Limibacter armeniacum: one gene and its partner. The protein of the gene in region 1 interacts with the protein of each later gene in a pairwise test. Links are inferred from orthologs where the notes say so. Each region holds a gene or a part of one and is shown on either strand. Other genes may lie near its edges.

Region 1 (8,600 bases):
GTAGAATAATGCAAAAAATTATTTTAAAATTGCTTTAAACATGTTTTGAAAATATGGGGAAGGTAAACGTAAGCAGCAGAAATAAACAGGTTTTAGCTACAGCATAAGCATTGAATGACCAAAACTATAAATCCAAAATGAAACACTATTACTTTTTGCTATTACTATCCTTCGGGACATTGTCCTGTCAAAAATCCCCACAACAACAGACTATGGGTGAATCTGTAAAAGAAGAAACATTGGAAGAAACCTTGAATGGGCTTCAGAAGCAATATGATATTTTGGGAATGAGTGCACTTGCCATCAAGGATGGGAAGGAAGTATTCAGTTACTATAATGGTATGGCAGATGTTGAACGTCAGCAGCCCGTAACTGCAAAAACAAAATACAGAGTTGCTTCCATTTCCAAATATGTGGTGACAACAGGCTTGATGAAACTGTATGAGGAAGGCAAGTTTGACCTTGATACAGATGTTAGCAAGTACTTGGGCTTTGAGTTGCGCAACCCAAAACATCCAGCAGAAGTGATCACAATCAAGCATATCCTGACACACTCTTCGGGGTTATCTGACAGCGATGCCTATTTTGATTTTCTAATGGATACATATAAGGAGCGCAACCCATCCATTGAAGAAGTATTTAAGAAAGAAGGTAAGTATTACAGCGACTCCACTTGGAGCGATAACAAGCCTGGTGTTCACTTCGAGTATTCCAATCTGGGCTTTGGGGTAATTGGTAACCTGATTGAAAAGCTGTCAGGTGAGCGTTTTGATATTTACTTGCGTGACCATATTCTGAGACCTTTGGAGATTTCGGGAAGTTTTAATGTGAATGACCTTCCTGATATCAATGAGTTGTCAGTATTGTACCGCCGTGAAGACCTTGACCCGAAAAAGAAATGGGAGCCACAAACGGATAACCATAAAGGGGAAAAGCCTAATGCGCGTGAAGATTTGAAAGATTATAAAGCAGGTTGGAATGGTGTAGCTTTTGGACCTCAAGGAAGCTTTAGGGCAAGTGCAGAGGAGTTGAGTAAAATCATGCAACTGCATATGAACAAAGGAACTTACAAAGGCAAAGAGATCCTGAAACCTGAAACGGTAGAGCTGATGAACTCGATTCATTTCAAGACAGATGGAGACAAGGTTTTTGAAATGGTAGGACTTTGTGCTCATATAGAAGACGAGCTGTTACCAGATTACCGTTTGTTTGGGCATACTGGGGATGCCTATGGTTTGCATAGCCTGATGTTCTTCAATAAGGAGCATAACTTTGGAATTGTATATATAGTCAACAGCTCTTTGGTGGCAGAAGGTAAAACCGGACTTTATACAGTAGAGGAGGACCTGACAAGAGCCATCTTTGAAAAACTGAAGCCTACATTGGTGGATGGAGATATGTAATCAGAACAAGTGAGGATTATATAAAACATACAATTGTATGGATAAATGGAACGGAGTCAAAATGGCTCCGTTTTTTTAAATAAGAGAGAAGCCTTAAAGTGAAATTTATAGGTGAGGATGAGAAAATTACATATGAAATCAGTGGATCTGCCACTGAAACATACTTTTAAGACAGCACACAGCCAGCGAGATGTTCAGCGCTCAATCATTGTGTCAATTGAGGAACGAGGACATATGGGATATGGAGAAGCTACGGTTAACACTTACTTTGGTGTAACAGAAACACAGATTCTACAAGGGATTGAGTCGGTACGTGCCATTGTGGAGTACTTTGAGTGGGGAACGCCCGAAGAGCTTCATGCTTTGCTTAGTGCGGAACTGAAAGGGAACACTTTTCCGTTATGTGCACTGGATGAGGCTGCTTATGACCTTTATGGGAAGCTGAATGGTCAGTCGACTTATCAATACTGGGGATTGAAACCTCACAATTTACCACTCTCCAATTATACTATAGGGATAGATACCATCGCCAATATGGTGGCAAAGATGGAAGAAATGCCTTGGCCTGTTTATAAAATCAAGCTAGGTACAAAAGAAGATATCGATATTGTCCGTGAGTTACGTAAGCATTCTGATGCAGACTTTCGTGTAGATGCCAATTGTGCTTGGGGAGTAGAGGAAACGGTCAAGAATGCAGCCGCATTTAGGGAAATGGGAGTTTCATTTGTGGAACAGCCTATGGAGCCAGAGAACTGGGAAGGGATGAAAAAGGTGTATGCACAATCTGTATTGCCTTTGGTAGCTGATGAATCTTGTATCAGGGAAGAAGATGTTGAGAAGTGTGTAGGACATTTTCATGGTATCAATATCAAGTTGACCAAATGTGGTGGTCCAACGGTAGCCCGTAGAATGATAGAGAAGGCAAGGCAACATGATATGAAGGTGATGGTAGGTTGTATGACAGAATCTTCTGTGGGAATCTCCGCAATAGCACAACTGTTGCCTATGTTGGATTATGTGGATATGGATGGGAGTATCCTGCTAAAGGAAGACCCCGCTGAAGGAGTTAGGTTGGATTTTGGCAAGGTGATTTACCCTGAGAGATACGGAAACGGTGCTCATTGGAAATAAACCAAATGAATGTAGAAGCTAAAACCAAAATACATTCTGAATAATATAAACAGATAGTAAGATGAAATTTTTAAAGTGGACTAGCAGTGTGGTATTGGCTGTTGCCTTGTATAGCTGTAATGGACAAGCGGAAGAGCGTCTTAAAAGCTTGGAAGAATTGACAGACCAAGTAATTAATGAGCATGTATCTGATAAGCGCTTGGCTGTTGCAGAACCTGTTTTGAAACTGGAGGAAGGAAAGTTGGTGCTGTTGGGTAAAACGGATATGCCAGAAGTAAAGGAGGCTGTATTGAAGGCACTTTCAGAAAAAGGTGAAGTGATTGACAGAATGGAGTTACTTCCTGAGGCAGAACTAGGAGATAATCATTTTGCTGTAGTCAATATCTCGGTTGCCAATATGCGGGTAAGGGGTAGTCACTCAGCTGGAATGGCCAAGCAGGCTACGATGGGAGAAGTCCTGAAAGTATTGGAAAAGGAGGGAAGTTGGTACCGTGTCCAGACAACAGACCATTATATTGGGTGGATCAGTAACGGTTCAATTGAGTTGGCTACAAGTGAGGCAAAACAAAGTTGGGATAGCAGGCCTAAAGTAATTTATACCAAACCTACTGGCTTTGTGTATGAAAATACTTTTGATAAGGAAAAGACGGTCTCTGATATTGTATATGGTAACTTGTTGGCACTGAAAGAAACACAGACACACCGATATAAAGTAGAATTCCCAGATGGCCGTGAAGGCTTCGTCCTGAAAAGTGAGGCAATGCCAATCGAGGAATGGAAACAGACAAGAGTACTTACACAAGAAAATCTGGTCAATACAGCCAAGACATATTTGGGGCTGCCATACAACTGGGGGGGGAATTCTTATAAAGGTGTAGACTGTAGCGGTTTTACTGGAGGAGTATACTTTGCTAATGGTTTGCTTCTACCAAGAGATGCATCGCAACAGGTACGTATTGGAGATGAGATTGATACTCTTAATAATTTTGCTAATCTTCAGGATGGAGACCTGCTGTTTTTCGGAAGAGGAGCAACGGATTCCACTACTGAGAAAGTGACACATGTAGGTATGTGGATAGGGAACCAATCGTTTATTCACTCTTCAGGACATGTAAGAATCAGCAGTGTAGACTCTACTGCTGAAAACTATGATGAGTATAACCTCAATAGGCTGTTGCATGTGAAAAGAGTTTTGGGTAGCAAAAACCTGAAAGAGACGATTGACTTAAAAATATCAAAAGCATTATAACCGATAGGTTGATCGAAAATATAGTAAAAAGCCGCCTCAAGCCTTTTGGGGTGGCTTTTTACTATTTAAGGAAAATAAATTCGTAGCTCAATGTGAAATTATGTAGATTAAACTGTATCTAATCAGGTAAGTAGCATTTTACTAAAGCAATTATATCAATGAAAAAACTTAGTCCTACCAAACTAATTGAGCAATTAGACCCTGTAAAAGACCATCAGAGAATTGTATTCTATTTAGGAACTCAGGTGTTTTGGTGGGACACTGAGAAGGCATTGGAATTTGCACTTTTCCGAACTTTTGCGGTACCGTCCATTTCAAAGTTATTGGAAGAGACCGGAGAGTTTCAGCAGCATCCGATGAAACGTTATGATGATACGGAACTGATTTTGGCTGAAATCTCAGAAAACGGCTATAACAGTGAGCGAGGAAAAAAAGCATTCAGGAGAATGAATGCTATGCATAATTATTACAATATCGGTAATGAGGATATGCTCTATGTCCTGAGTACCTTTATATTTGAGCCTATTAGATGGAATGCAAAGTATGGATGGAGACCATTGTCAGAAAAGGAAAAAATGGCTTCTTTCTATTTTTGGTGTGAGGTAGGCAGGCGCATGAACATCAAAGGTATGCCTGAGACGTATGACGCTTTTGAAGACTTCAATAGACGTTTTGAAGAGAAGCACTTTCGCTTTGAGTCTTCCAATCAGGTAATCGGAAATATTACAGTAAACCTGCTTTTGGGTTTTTATATGCCTAAGGTATTTTTTCCTTTAGGTAGGTATGTGGTGTATGCCATGATGGACAATCCGTTGCTTGATGCAATGAAGTTTCCCCATCCGCCTAAATGGCTGCGAAAAATGGTGGGAAAAGGGATGCAATTAAGGGCTGGCATATTGAGGATGTTGCCAAAACGGAAAACGCCGGTACTGACTACTACTCGTAAGCGACCAACCTATCCTGCTGGTTATGCTATTGAGTCACTAGGAACTTTTCCAAAGGGGAAATGTCCTATTCATGGGTAGGGATCATTTCTAGAATCAGCCTATCAATTTTACCTTCAGTTATTTAACATTTCATTGAAATGTTCTATCTTTTTAATAGGAAAAGCTAGAAACCCCTCCCGCTTGAACCTTTTTATATCAAAATACTTCAATCAATTAAATCAATTCCATAATGGGAGATAACCTTTATAACTACTCTGAAAAACTGAAGGACCTGATTTTTGAATATGGTCCAAAACTGGTGGCCGCCATTATTGTCCTGATTATTGGTCTTTGGGTTGTGAAAGCACTCACTGCCATGATTAAGCGACAACTGGATAAGCGAAACCTTGACCCAAGCCTGAAGCCTTTTCTGGGTGGCCTTTTCAATATGCTGATGAAGGTGCTGCTAGTCATTGCTGTATTAAGTACAATGGGTATCGAGATGACGTCCTTTGTTGCTATTTTAGGTGCAGCAGGCTTAGCAATTGGAATGGCGTTATCGGGAACCTTGCAGAACTTTGCAGGTGGTGTCATGATCTTGATATTCAAGCCTTTTAAGGTAGGGGATTTTGTGGAGGCTCAGGGATTTATGGGAGTGGTGAAAGAGATTCAGATTTTTGTGACAATCTTGAAGACAGGGGATAACAAAACGATCTATATTCCCAATGGACCGCTTTCTACAGGCACACTAACGAATTACTCTGTTGAGCCAAATCGACGGGTAGAGTGGACGTTTGGTATAGGATACGGTGATAATGTGGATAAAGCACAGGAGATTCTGAGAGGATTGATCGCTCAGGATGAGCGGATACACGAAACACCTGAGCCTTTTATAGCTGTTTCTGCATTGGCAGATAGCTCTGTAAACCTAGTGGTGAGGGTATGGACAAAGAGTGGAGACCTTTGGCCAGTGTTTTTTGATATGAACAAAAAAGTTTACAACGCATTTAATGAGCAGGGTATCAATATCCCATTCCCACAAATGGATGTACACGTTCATAATAATGCATAAAAAAGCTGAAAGAGGATGTTAGTCAAACCTGACAGATTCTTTCAGCTTCTTCAATATCTTATTACTTGATAGGGCAACTCTTACAGTGTTTGCCTTTCTTTTTGTATTTCTTACAGCACTTCTTTTTTCCTTCACAAGAACATTCGGCAGTATCAAAAGCCGTGTCCATATTAAGCATCTCCAGAAGTTGTTGGCTAGTTGTGTTGCAAAAGTTTCTTGTAACGTCCATGAGTATTAGAGATAATAAGCTAGTGTGTGTTCCTTGATTAGACTTAATCTAAATAAATCATGTCCCAAACGTACAATTTTTTATTTAAAAATGATCTAAATAAACGGGTAAATTTTATGTGTTTTCTTCCATTATTAACAAAATCATTGTTTTTGATATTCCTGCGGCAGGGGTGTTAACATTAAAAAACCCCTTGTTCTACAGATTAGAACAAGGGGTTTAGTGCTAAATGTTAGCTGAGAATTGATTAGTGCTCTTCCTTGAATTTTCTAACCAATTTATTGGAGAACAGGAACTTCTGAAGTTCTGGACAATCTGCATCCAGGATATTGTCATTGTTTCCTTCCCATAGCTTATGCCCTTCATGCATAAACATGATATATTCACCAATTTCCATTACAGAGTTCATATCGTGTGATACGACAATGGTTGTCAGGTTATATTCGTGCGTGATCTCATGGATCAGGTTATCAATCATCAGGGAAGTGTTGGGGTCGAGTCCTGAGTTTGGTTCATCACAGAAAAGGTATTGTGAGTTCATCACAATAGCACGGGCAATGCCGACACGTTTCTGCATACCACCACTGATCTCGGATGGCATTCTTTCCATTGCATGGTCAAGGCCAACACGTTTCAGGCAGGTATTTACTCTGTCCAACTTTTCATCCAAGGGCATTGTAGTCAGCATGTCTAGCGGAAAGCGGACATTCTCAGCTACCGTTTTGGAGTCAAACAAGGCTCCACCTTGGAAAAGCATCCCAATCTCACGGCGTATTTGCTTCTTGGTTTCCCGATCGGATTTGTAGAAATTTCTGCCATTGAATTCAACGGCTCCTTCATCAGGTTCTATTAGTCCAACAATGCATTTTAGCAACACACTTTTACCTGTACCACTGGCACCGATAATCATGTTGGTTCTACCTTGTTCAAAGGTTGCATTGATACCTTTCAGAATTTCTTTCCCGTTGAATGATTTCTTTATGTTTTTGATCTCAATCATAGCTCGATAATCTGGTTAGTTAGAGAAGTAGGTTGGCAAGCAACAAGTCAGCAAACAGAATCAGGATGCTGCTATTGTTGAAGGCTTTGGTTGAAGATTGTCCTACTTCCAATGCACCGCCTTTGGTATGGTATCCTTCAAATGCAGAAACCGAAGTAACAATAAACCCGAATACAAATGCCTTAATCAGGGCAAAAGGAACTGTGAAAGGGTCAAATTGCATTCTGAGACCATTAATGTAGTCTTCCAGTGTCATCAGCTTGGTCAGGATGATCAGAATGTAACCACCAGCAACACTTAAAGATGCTGAAAGAATGACAAGAGGAGGGAACATTACAATACCTGCAATAATCTTAGGTAGCACCAAGTACGAAGCTGAATTGATACCCATTACCTCCAAGGCATCAATCTGTTCTGAGATGCGCATGGTACCTAATTCACTGGCAATGTTGGAGCCTACTTTACCTGCCAAAATAATGGCAGTAACGGTTGGAGCAAACTCCAGTACGACCATTTCCCTTTCTGCAAAACCAACGATTGTGATAGGAATCAGTGGGTTGTCGAGTGCGTTAAGCATCTGAACCACGATCACCGCACCTACGAATAACGAGATAATAGATACGATAAAAATAGAGTTGTTTCCGACTTGGATACATTCATCCACAAATCTTTGCCAATAAACTTTGATGGGTTCCCTGTTGACAAACAGCTTTCCCATAAAGAGCATATATCTCCCTAAGGTTTTCATTCAAATTGGATTGTTTTTATTTTACCTTTGTTCAAACAACTGCATGAAATGCATGCAGTTTTGTATCTTTCCTATAACGCAACTCTCACAAAGATAGTAGAGTTTTCAAACACTGAAGTTTCACGGATAAAATTAACATAGAATATTTTTATTATGATTGTCGTAACCGGAGGTTCAAAAGGTATTGGTAAAGCCATCGTTCACAGATTTGCCAAAGAAGGACATAATATAGCGGTATGCTCCCGTTCACTTGATACCTTGATGGCACTGAAGAAAGAGGTGGAGGAAACTTATGGCGTTGAAGTATATGTACAATCCTCAGACCTGTCTGTAAAGGAAGATGCAAAAAAGTTTATAGAGTTTGTGCATCGTATTGGACAACCGGTTGACGTATTGGTTAACAATACGGGTGTTTTTATTCCCGGTTCCATTCATGAAGAAGAAGACAGTACTTTTGAGCTGATGATGCATACGAACCTTTTCAGTGCTTATTACATTACGAAAGGTTTTGTCAAGGAAATGATGGAAAGAAAGAAAGGTCATGTCTTCAATATTGCATCAGTGGCAAGCTTTATGGCTTATACCAATGGAGGTACATATGCAATTTCCAAACATGCCATGTTGGGAATGTCCCGTTGTTTGAGAGAAGAGATGAAACCGTATGATGTAAAGGTGACAACAGTAATGCCGGGTGCTACCCGTACGGCAAGCTGGGATGGGGTAGACCTTCCTGAAGAGCGTTTCAGTAAGTCAGAAGATATCGCAGATATTGTATTTGCTTCCTATATTCTTTCTGAAAGGTCAGTGGTAGAAGATATTGTGATACGTCCACAGTTAGGGGA
Region 2 (8,627 bases), 120 kb from region 1 along the record:
ATCAGGTGATGAAATTTATGGGCATTTTTGACAGGAATCCATTTGTCTTCTTTTCCCCAAATAATCAAGGTAGGGCATAAGATGTTTTTCAGAAAACGGGTGTTTTCGTGGAAGTTTTGGTTTACAAAGATATAAAAGGCTTCTGCGGAACCTTCCTTTGAAAAAAGGTCAAAGTAGCGGTCGACAAGCTCATTGGTTATCTTATTCTGGTTATAGAAAACTTCCTTTACGAAAGATTCCAACATGGAGCGATTGATGGCATATTTGATAATATGATGAATAAAAGGAGTGCGGGCCATTCTGAAGGGTAGTGGAATACTCTCTCTGTCTATAAACCCAGCAGGACTTATCAGGACTAATTGCTTGACTTTGGAGGGGCAGAGCAAGGCATATTCCCAAGCAATCCAGCCTCCTAGTGAGCTGCCAATCAAACAGCAAGTGTGGATGTTCATCCGACTCAGAAAAATATCGAGATATCGCATCAGGTTCTTGATGCTATAGTCTTGTGACTGAATCGCCCCAGTGAGCCCTAACCCAGGAAGATCAAACCTGTAGATTCGGAAAGTATCTTTCAGGATTTCAGTCCAGCTGTCAAAAGTATGGAGTGATGAAAACGAGCCATGGAGCATGACAAGCGGGTAGCCGTCTTCAGGTCCATCTATCTGATAATGGATAAGGTTTCCTTCGATTGTTAAGAACCGAGATGAATCATTGGTGTATTTCATTAAAAGTGCATGGCTCATGTTAGTATTGTTATATTTATTGAGGTAGTATAGCTGTGTTGTGTAAGTCTTGGATGTTTTTAGGATCACAAGCGAAATGGGTCTTCTACGTGCTGAATGAAGCCTTCACCAAATAGATTTTTTTAAGGTTAAGAGAGATATGCAGGTGAAGACCTGAAATGCATAACCTTGTTTTATTTATATAAAATAATAAATATTCATCAATGAATGAACATTTGTTGGTGAATATATAAGGAAGGATGGTTGACTGGAAATGGAATTTAACATAAAGCAAAACCCCGAAAGCCGGATCAGGACTTTCGGGGTCTATTTATATACTAGCTATCGTAGGTTGACTATTGATGGCCGAATTTATAGATAGTCGTCTGGCGGTAAGTTTCACCTGGCTTCAAGGTAGCAGAAGGGAATGTCGGTTGGTTGGGGCTATTTGGGAATTTTTGAGCCTCAAGACAAAAGGCATCACGATCATTCAAAATTTTGCCACCTTTTGCTTCACACCCACCGATCCAGTTGGCAGAGTACAATTGTACACCAGGTTCTGTGGTCAGTACTTCTAGCGTTCGTCCTGACTCTGGCTCAATTACTTTTGCCGCAAACCCCAATTCATCGGGTTGTTTGTCTATGATATAGTTATGGTCATAGCCATGTCCAAATTGGAGTTGTTGGAAGTCAACGTCAATTTCTTGTCCTAAAGGTTTACTTTTGGTAAAGTCCATTGGTGTACCTGCCACAGTAGCCAGTTCACCTGTTGGGATAGAGGTGTCGCCAGTGGGTGTATATTTGCTGGCATTTAGCTCAACTAGGTGGTTGAGGGCTGTGCCATCTCCTTTTAAGTTGAAGTAAGCATGGTTGGTCAGGTTGATAACCGTTACCTTATCTGTGGTGGCATGATAATCAATCTTGATTTCATTTTCTTCTGTCAGCGTATAGGTAACAGAAACCTGTAGTGTTCCTGGATATCCCTCATCGCCATCTGGGCTGATCATATTAAAGCGAACAGCATCATCCAAAGCTTCAGCATGCCATACATACTTATCAAAGCCCTTGATCCCTCCATGCAAATGATTAGGTCCGTTATTGATTGCAAACTCATATTCTTTTCCATCGATCTGACACTTACCATTGGCTATTCTATTGGCATAACGCCCGACAATTGAGCCAAAAAAAGGATGTTCTTTCAGTAAACCCTCTAAAGAGTCTTTCCCTACTAAAACATCTGTGAATTGTCCGTTTTTGTCTGCTGTAAATAAACTGATCCAGTGGGCTCCGAAATTGGTGAATTGCGCTTTAGTGCCTTGTTTGTTTTCTAAGGTGAATAGGTAAACGTCATGGTCATCTACCTTTCCCCAAAACTCTTTTTTAATTGAGACCTGTGCCATAGGTGATTTATTCTGAATTTAGATCGATTGAACTATCGTCAAATCTAGCGACAAGCTTCAAAATATACAATTTGAACACTTTATTTGTCCATAACGTTTAGAAATATAGCATGAAAAAAAGCCACTGCCCAAAGGACAATGGCTTAACAAGCATGAACAGGTTAATAAACAATAAAATTAACTGTTTGAGAAGGACATCCAAAGGGTAAGAAACCTTACCCAAGTGGATACCTGAAAGAGTTATAAATAACCCTTTCTAAAACCTAAGATAGGCTTGTGGAAATAATATTTTAGTCAGTATTTGCTTTATGATTGCTTATAAACTTATACTGTTTTGAAGGAGAAAAGGCGAAGGTTGTTGGTTTTCATTTAGTTAACAGATCTTATTAGTCTGTTTAGGTCTGTTAAAGTTGAGTTGTGTTATTGCCTAACTGATTCCAAAGGCTGTCCTTTGTAAAACAAATGTGTAATCGTATGCATTGTTTTTTGTGTGATTGGAATGTTTGCACAAATTTTGAATCTAGCTGTTAAGAACTGTTGACGTTACGTTCTTACCCAGAAGATTTTAACCGGCTATCAGTAACCAAGGAATGTTTGCCAAAAATGACAAGGTTACTGTTGTTTGAATTGAAGAAAAGAAGAGAAGATGCCCGCTGAATTATACAAGATCTGTAATGCTAGAAGAATGAGTGTGTTGAGAGATTATCTGGCAGAAAGGAGAAACCAAATATCCCAAATTTCAAAGATGGTGGTCTTGATTGCCATACTTATGGTTGGGGTTATTTTTGCCTGCGACACATTTATTTCCAATTACAGTAAGTCACTGACCTATGATAGTGTAACTGAGGTGCCTTCCAATAGGGTTGGGTTGATCTTGGGAACGAGTAAGTTTGTGAAGTCAGGTAAAAAGAACTTGTACTTTCACTATCGTATTGATGCAGCAGTCGAGCTATACAGGGCAGGGAAGATCAAGTATATCATTGTAAGTGGTGATAATAGCAGCAGGTATTATAACGAGCCTCGTGATATGAGAGCAGCCTTAATGAAGCGAGGGGTGCCGTCTGAAAGGATTATTATGGATTTTGCAGGTTTCAGGACTTTAGACTCAGTGGTAAGGGCTAAGGAAATATTTAATCAGCAGGAGATTACTATTATTTCCCAAAAATTCCAGAATGAGAGAGCAGTTTATATAGCCAAGCATAAAGGGATTAGTGCTGTTGCTTACAATGCTAAAAACGTAAGCTTTCGAAGCCACTTGCAAACTCATTTGAGAGAGTATTTGGCAAGGGTAAAAGTAATGTTGGATTTATATGTACTGAATGTGCAGCCTAAATACCTAGGGCGAAAAATCTATATATAACAGGAAATGAAACACTCCCATTAAGATCTTAATCTTAATGGGAGTGTGTTTTTATGCTGCTTTCAAAAGCTCGGTTTCCGATTCTTTTAGTTTTTTAATAGCGGGAAATCCTTTTGCAAAAAAGAAGATAAAGAAAACTTTCATCATTATTCCATTTGTTGGATTGTGATCATTTTCTATAGCTAACATAAACAAGCCAATAATGTCAAAAATAAATAGTCCAATGATTAATGCTAAGGCTATATATGATCTTTTCTTTACCCAAAAGCCAAGGCCTATCATGATTAAGCCGTAGATACATGAGAAAAAGTTGATCCCGAGTTGGTTTAAGATGGGAAAGTTCATGAACTCAGATATCAACCCTGCCACTACTGACAGACCACCAATAACAAAGGCCATTTTAGATACTTGATTTAACTGTTCAGCTGGATCAGTTGCGGAACCTTTGATTGGCTCTCCATTCACGAGTAGTTCTAAAGCGGGTTGATAATTACCTTTTAATTGGATTTTTAAGGTTCTATTAGCATCCAATTGGAATTCACCTCCTTCTTTTAAGGCTTTTTTATTATTCAACTTCCCAATTTCTTTGTCATTGAATTTAACAGTTGTGTTTTTCCAATTAAAGCCTGATGAAATATCTATTGTGTCTATTTTGGTATCATCCAAAAAAAATCGTTTAGAAGGCATAGTAGATTTAATGAGTTGAAAAATATTGTTGTTTAGTTTTACTACAAATGTAGTTATAAATCGGTTAATATAGGTATTCTTGAAAACAGAAGAGGGTTCCCGAAATCAGGAACCCTCTTTTTATATAAAGATGTCTAGCATCTAGAATTACATCATACCTGGCATGCCGCCGCCCATTGGAGGCATTGCTGGAGCACCACCTTCTTCTTTCTTCGAAGAAACTACACATTCTGTAGTCAGCAACAGAGAAGAGATAGATGAAGCATTTTCCAGTGCAAGACGAGTTACTTTAGTTGGGTCGATTACACCAGCCTCAACCAAGTCCTCGTACTTGTCAGTACGTGCGTTGTAACCGTAGTTACCTTCGTGAGCCAATACGTTGTGGATAACGATTGAAGGCTCAACACCAGCGTTCTCTAAGATAGTTCTCAGTGGCGCTTCGATTGCGTTTCTTACGATAGTAACACCGTGAGCTTGGTCGTCGTTCTCAGTTTCAATGTTGTCCAGAGAAGCAGAAGCTCTCAACAAAGCAACACCACCACCTGTTACGATACCTTCTTCAACTGCAGCTCTTGTAGCAGCCAAAGCATCATCAACACGGTCTTTCTTTTCTTTCATTTCTACTTCAGTAGCAGCACCGATGTAGATGATCGCAACACCACCAGCCAATTTAGCCAGACGCTCTTGCAGTTTTTCTTTGTCGTAGTCAGAAGTTGTGTTCTCGACCTGAACTCTGATCTCAGCAACACGAGCTTCTACTGCCGCTTTTTCACCGCTACCGTTTACAACAGTTGTGTTGTCTTTGTCGATGATCAGCTTTTCAGCAGTACCCAGCATGTTAAGGCTAGCATCTTCCAGCTTCATGCCAGTCTCTTCTGAGATTACAGAACCGCCAGTCAATACAGCGATGTCTTGCAACATTGCTTTTCTTCTGTCACCGAAACCAGGAGCTTTTACAGCTGCTACTTTCAGCGCACCACGGATTTTGTTTACTACCAATGTAGCCAATGCTTCAGAATCAACATCCTCAGCGATGATTACCAATGGCTTACCAGTTTGAGCTACTTGCTCCAATACAGGCAACAGTTCCTTCATTGTCGAGATCTTCTTGTCATAGATCAGGATGTAAGGAGACTCCATTTCAGCCTGCATTTTCTCTGTATTTGTTACGAAGTAAGGAGACAGGTAACCTCTGTCAAACTGCATACCTTCTACAGTTTTTACTTCAGTTTCTGTACCTTTTGCTTCTTCAACAGTGATAACGCCGTCTTTACCAACTTTTTCCATCGCTTCAGCAATCATGTTACCGATCTCAGCGTCGTTGTTTGCAGAGATAGAAGCAACCTGAGCGATTTCTTTATTAGAGTTGATTGTTTGAGATTGCTTTTTCAGCTCAGCAACCAAAGCAATTACTGCTTTGTCAATACCACGTTTAACGTCCATTGGGTTAGCACCCGCTGTAACGTACTTGATACCTGAGTGGAAAATCGCTTGTGCCAGTACTGTTGCAGTTGTAGTACCATCACCAGCTTGGTCAGCAGTTTTGGAAGCAACTTCCTTTACCAGCTGAGCACCCATGTTCTCAATTGGCTCTTCCAGTTCGATTTCTTTAGCTACAGAAACACCGTCTTTTGTTACGTGTGGCGCACCGAAAGACTTGTCCAAAATTACGTTTCTACCTTTTGGTCCTAGCGTTACTTTAACTGCATTAGCCAATGCGTCAACGCCTCTTTTCAGACCTTCTCTTGCGTCTGCATCAAAGAAAAGTTCTTTAGCCATTTTTATATGTGTTTTAGTGTTTAAATCAAAAATTGTTCGACTAGATAAATCAGTTATCTACTTGGTATTAGATGATAGCGAAGATGTCAGCCTCTCTCATGATCAGGAAGTCCTTGCCTTCAACGTTGAGCTCAGTACCCGCATATTTACCGTACAGTACAGTGTCACCTATTTTCACGGTCATTTCAACATCTTTAGTACCAGGACCAACAGCTACAACAGTTCCTTTCTGTGGTTTCTCCTTTGCGTTGTCAGGGATGATAATGCCTGATGCTGTAGTAGTTTCTGCTGCTGCAGGTTCAACCAGAACCCTGTCAGCAAGTGGTTTGATGTTTACTGTTGACATTTTATTTTACGATTTAACGTTGTTAATTTTTTGCGATAAATTTATCCTTTTCGCCTAACGATTTATCACTTCTTGTGCCAATTCCACTTTTAACTTGTATTTAGGTCAGAATCGTGAAAAGGACTGACAAATTTGCAGACTCTCTTGTCAGTGTGACAGCAGAGTATGACATACGCGATCTGTTGAAAGCAGAAAGGCTGACAGTTCTGTCATGAAATCCCTGATGCCTTTTTGTGCAATAAAAACAGAAGTCGAGGAAAAAGGGTTATGGGAATAATGAGAGAAGGATAAATGTTTTTATTTTGCAATATGGATCACTTTAAAATAGAGTGAGATCCGTTGTCGTTGACGCTATGAAGTATTATTGTTGATAACCTGATTGAACGGAAACCCATGCAGAAGCCTAATTAAGCTAAAACAACACAACCGTTTGGTCGAGAAAATAAAATCTTATGAACAAATTTACGCATAACCCCAAGTTGGAGGAAGCGATGCAACTCCATGCTTTTCTGTCGTCACAGAAACAGCAATTAACCAATCAGTTTTTTCAGGCGCTAAAGAGGGATTACAATATTGCACATGTGCCATCGCAGTTATCAAGGTGGTGGGAGTTGACATTTCCTGAGTTTCATGCAGAACTGGAAGCATTACAGGTCAGGAGAGGTTTGTGTGTATTGGAAGATTGGCGTGAGTTTTTCAGTTTGATGAGAGAAAAAGCTGTAAAACTTGAAGCCGATATCAGAGTAACAGAGGAAGATATCCAGAGACTTAAAAATACATTTCTTGCATAAGCGAAAGCCCTTCAGAAATATATATTTCTGAAGGGCTTTTTTCATGAAGGAAATCTTCCTTAGTTTACTTTCTTGAGTATTGGGGAAGGAGAGTTTGCCTTGTAGACTTTTTCTTGTTTAGGCTTCTCATTGATATGACTGGACTTGATGCTGATAAAGGGAGCAATTACTAGTGATACGATAGACATCAGCTTGATCAGGATATTCATGGATGGACCTGAAGTGTCTTTAAAAGGATCGCCAACAGTGTCTCCTGTTACAGATGCCTTATGAGCATCAGAGCCTTTAAAAGTCATTTTTCCTTCTATCAGGACCCCTTTTTCAAAAGACTTTTTGGCATTGTCCCAAGCTCCACCTGCATTGTTTTGGAACATCCCTAAAAGAACTCCAGAAACGGTTACACCTGCCAATAAACCGCCAAGCATTTCCGCTGAAGAAGTACTTTCAAAAACACCTTTAAACGCAAAGCCAAAGAAAACAGGGACTAGTAGCGCAATCAGACCGGGTAATATCATCTCCCGAATAGAAGCTTGTGTCGAAATCTCAACACACTTTCCGTATTCAGGTTTGGCTTTATACTCCATGATTCCGGGAATCTCACGAAACTGTCGCCTAACTTCTTGAACCATTGCCATTGCAGCACGACCTACAGCGGCTATGGCAAGTGAAGAGAAGATAAATGGAATCATGGCGCCCACAAACAAAGAGCTTAAGACGGGAGCTTTATACAGATCTATGGAATCAATGCCAGCTATACCAACATAGGCGGCAAAAAGTCCTAAGGCAGTCAATGCAGCAGAGGCAATGGCAAATCCTTTACCTGTCGCAGCAGTGGTGTTACCAACAGCATCCAGAACGTCCGTCTTTTTTCGGACATCTTCTGGTAGTCCTGACATTTCGGCAATACCACCAGCGTTATCTGCAATGGGACCGAAAGCATCAATGGCAAGTTGCATGGCAGTAGTTGCCATCATGCCAGCAGCAGAAATGGCAACACCATAAAGTCCTGCACAGCTATAAGCCGCTGTAATGCCACAGGCAAGCACCAAGGTTGGTACTGCGGTAGACTCCATGCCAACAGAAATTCCTCCAATGATATTGGTGGCATGTCCGGTGGAAGACTGCTGAATAATTGTGTTGACAGGACGTTTTCCCATGGAAGTGTAGAACTCCGTTAGGTAAGACATCAGTGCTCCAACTATTAGTCCTGTAATGATGGCGCCCAAAACGCCCATTGGTGTAAATGTTTGCCCTCTGAATGAAAGGGATTCCGGTAAAAGCCAGCCAACAAGGAAATAGGAAAAAATAGCGGTCAGTAAAATGGATGACCAGTTGCCCAAGTTAAGTGCCTTTTGGACATCCCCATCATCCGTTTTGATCCGAACAAAAGCTACTCCTGCGATGGAAAACAGTAAGCCGGTACTTGCGATAAACATGGGTAAGGCTACAGGACCAATTCCTCCAACAGGATCGCCATTAGAGACAATTTCACGACCTAACACCATTGAGCCTAAAATTGTGGCAACATAAGACCCAAAAAGG

What was found.
Region 2: the proteins of V6R21_RS21635 (region 1) and groL interact in binary tests that used the Escherichia coli proteins (3 or more experiments, as listed by UniProt). The link is inferred for Limibacter armeniacum from one-to-one orthologs.

Annotation. Positions count from the first base shown.
Region 1 is NZ_JBAJNO010000009.1:932,979-941,578, reverse strand. The notes cover bases 5,135-8,059. They hold V6R21_RS21635 (ABC transporter ATP-binding protein), read right to left. Parts: upstream 7,011-8,059; coding sequence 6,258-7,010; downstream 5,135-6,257. Other genes in these bases: V6R21_RS21625 (SDR family oxidoreductase), read left to right, coding at 7,912-8,059; V6R21_RS21630 (MlaE family ABC transporter permease), read right to left, coding at 7,030-7,758; V6R21_RS21640 (mechanosensitive ion channel family protein), read left to right, coding at 5,135-5,781. In the rest of the region: V6R21_RS21660 (serine hydrolase domain-containing protein), read left to right, coding at 138-1,403; V6R21_RS21655 (dipeptide epimerase), read left to right, coding at 1,521-2,534; V6R21_RS21650 (C40 family peptidase), read left to right, coding at 2,596-3,783; V6R21_RS21645 (oxygenase MpaB family protein), read left to right, coding at 3,942-4,808; more of V6R21_RS21640, read left to right, coding at 4,960-5,134; more of V6R21_RS21625, read left to right, coding at 8,060-8,600. UniProt on the Escherichia coli protein: Part of the ABC transporter complex MlaFEDB, which is involved in a phospholipid transport pathway that maintains lipid asymmetry in the outer membrane by retrograde trafficking of phospholipids from the outer membrane to the inner membrane.
Region 2 is NZ_JBAJNO010000009.1:811,493-820,119, reverse strand. The notes cover bases 3,633-6,584. They hold groL (chaperonin GroEL), read right to left. Parts: upstream 5,949-6,584; coding sequence 4,317-5,948; downstream 3,633-4,316. Other genes in these bases: V6R21_RS21175 (co-chaperone GroES), read right to left, coding at 6,016-6,294; V6R21_RS21185 (hypothetical protein), read right to left, coding at 3,633-4,148. Also shown: V6R21_RS21200 (alpha/beta fold hydrolase), read right to left, coding at 1-743; V6R21_RS21195 (aldose epimerase family protein), read right to left, coding at 1,079-2,122; V6R21_RS21190 (SanA/YdcF family protein), read left to right, coding at 2,769-3,482; more of V6R21_RS21185, read right to left, coding at 3,534-3,632; V6R21_RS21170 (hypothetical protein), read left to right, coding at 6,747-7,085; V6R21_RS21165 (sodium-translocating pyrophosphatase), read right to left, coding at 7,145-8,627.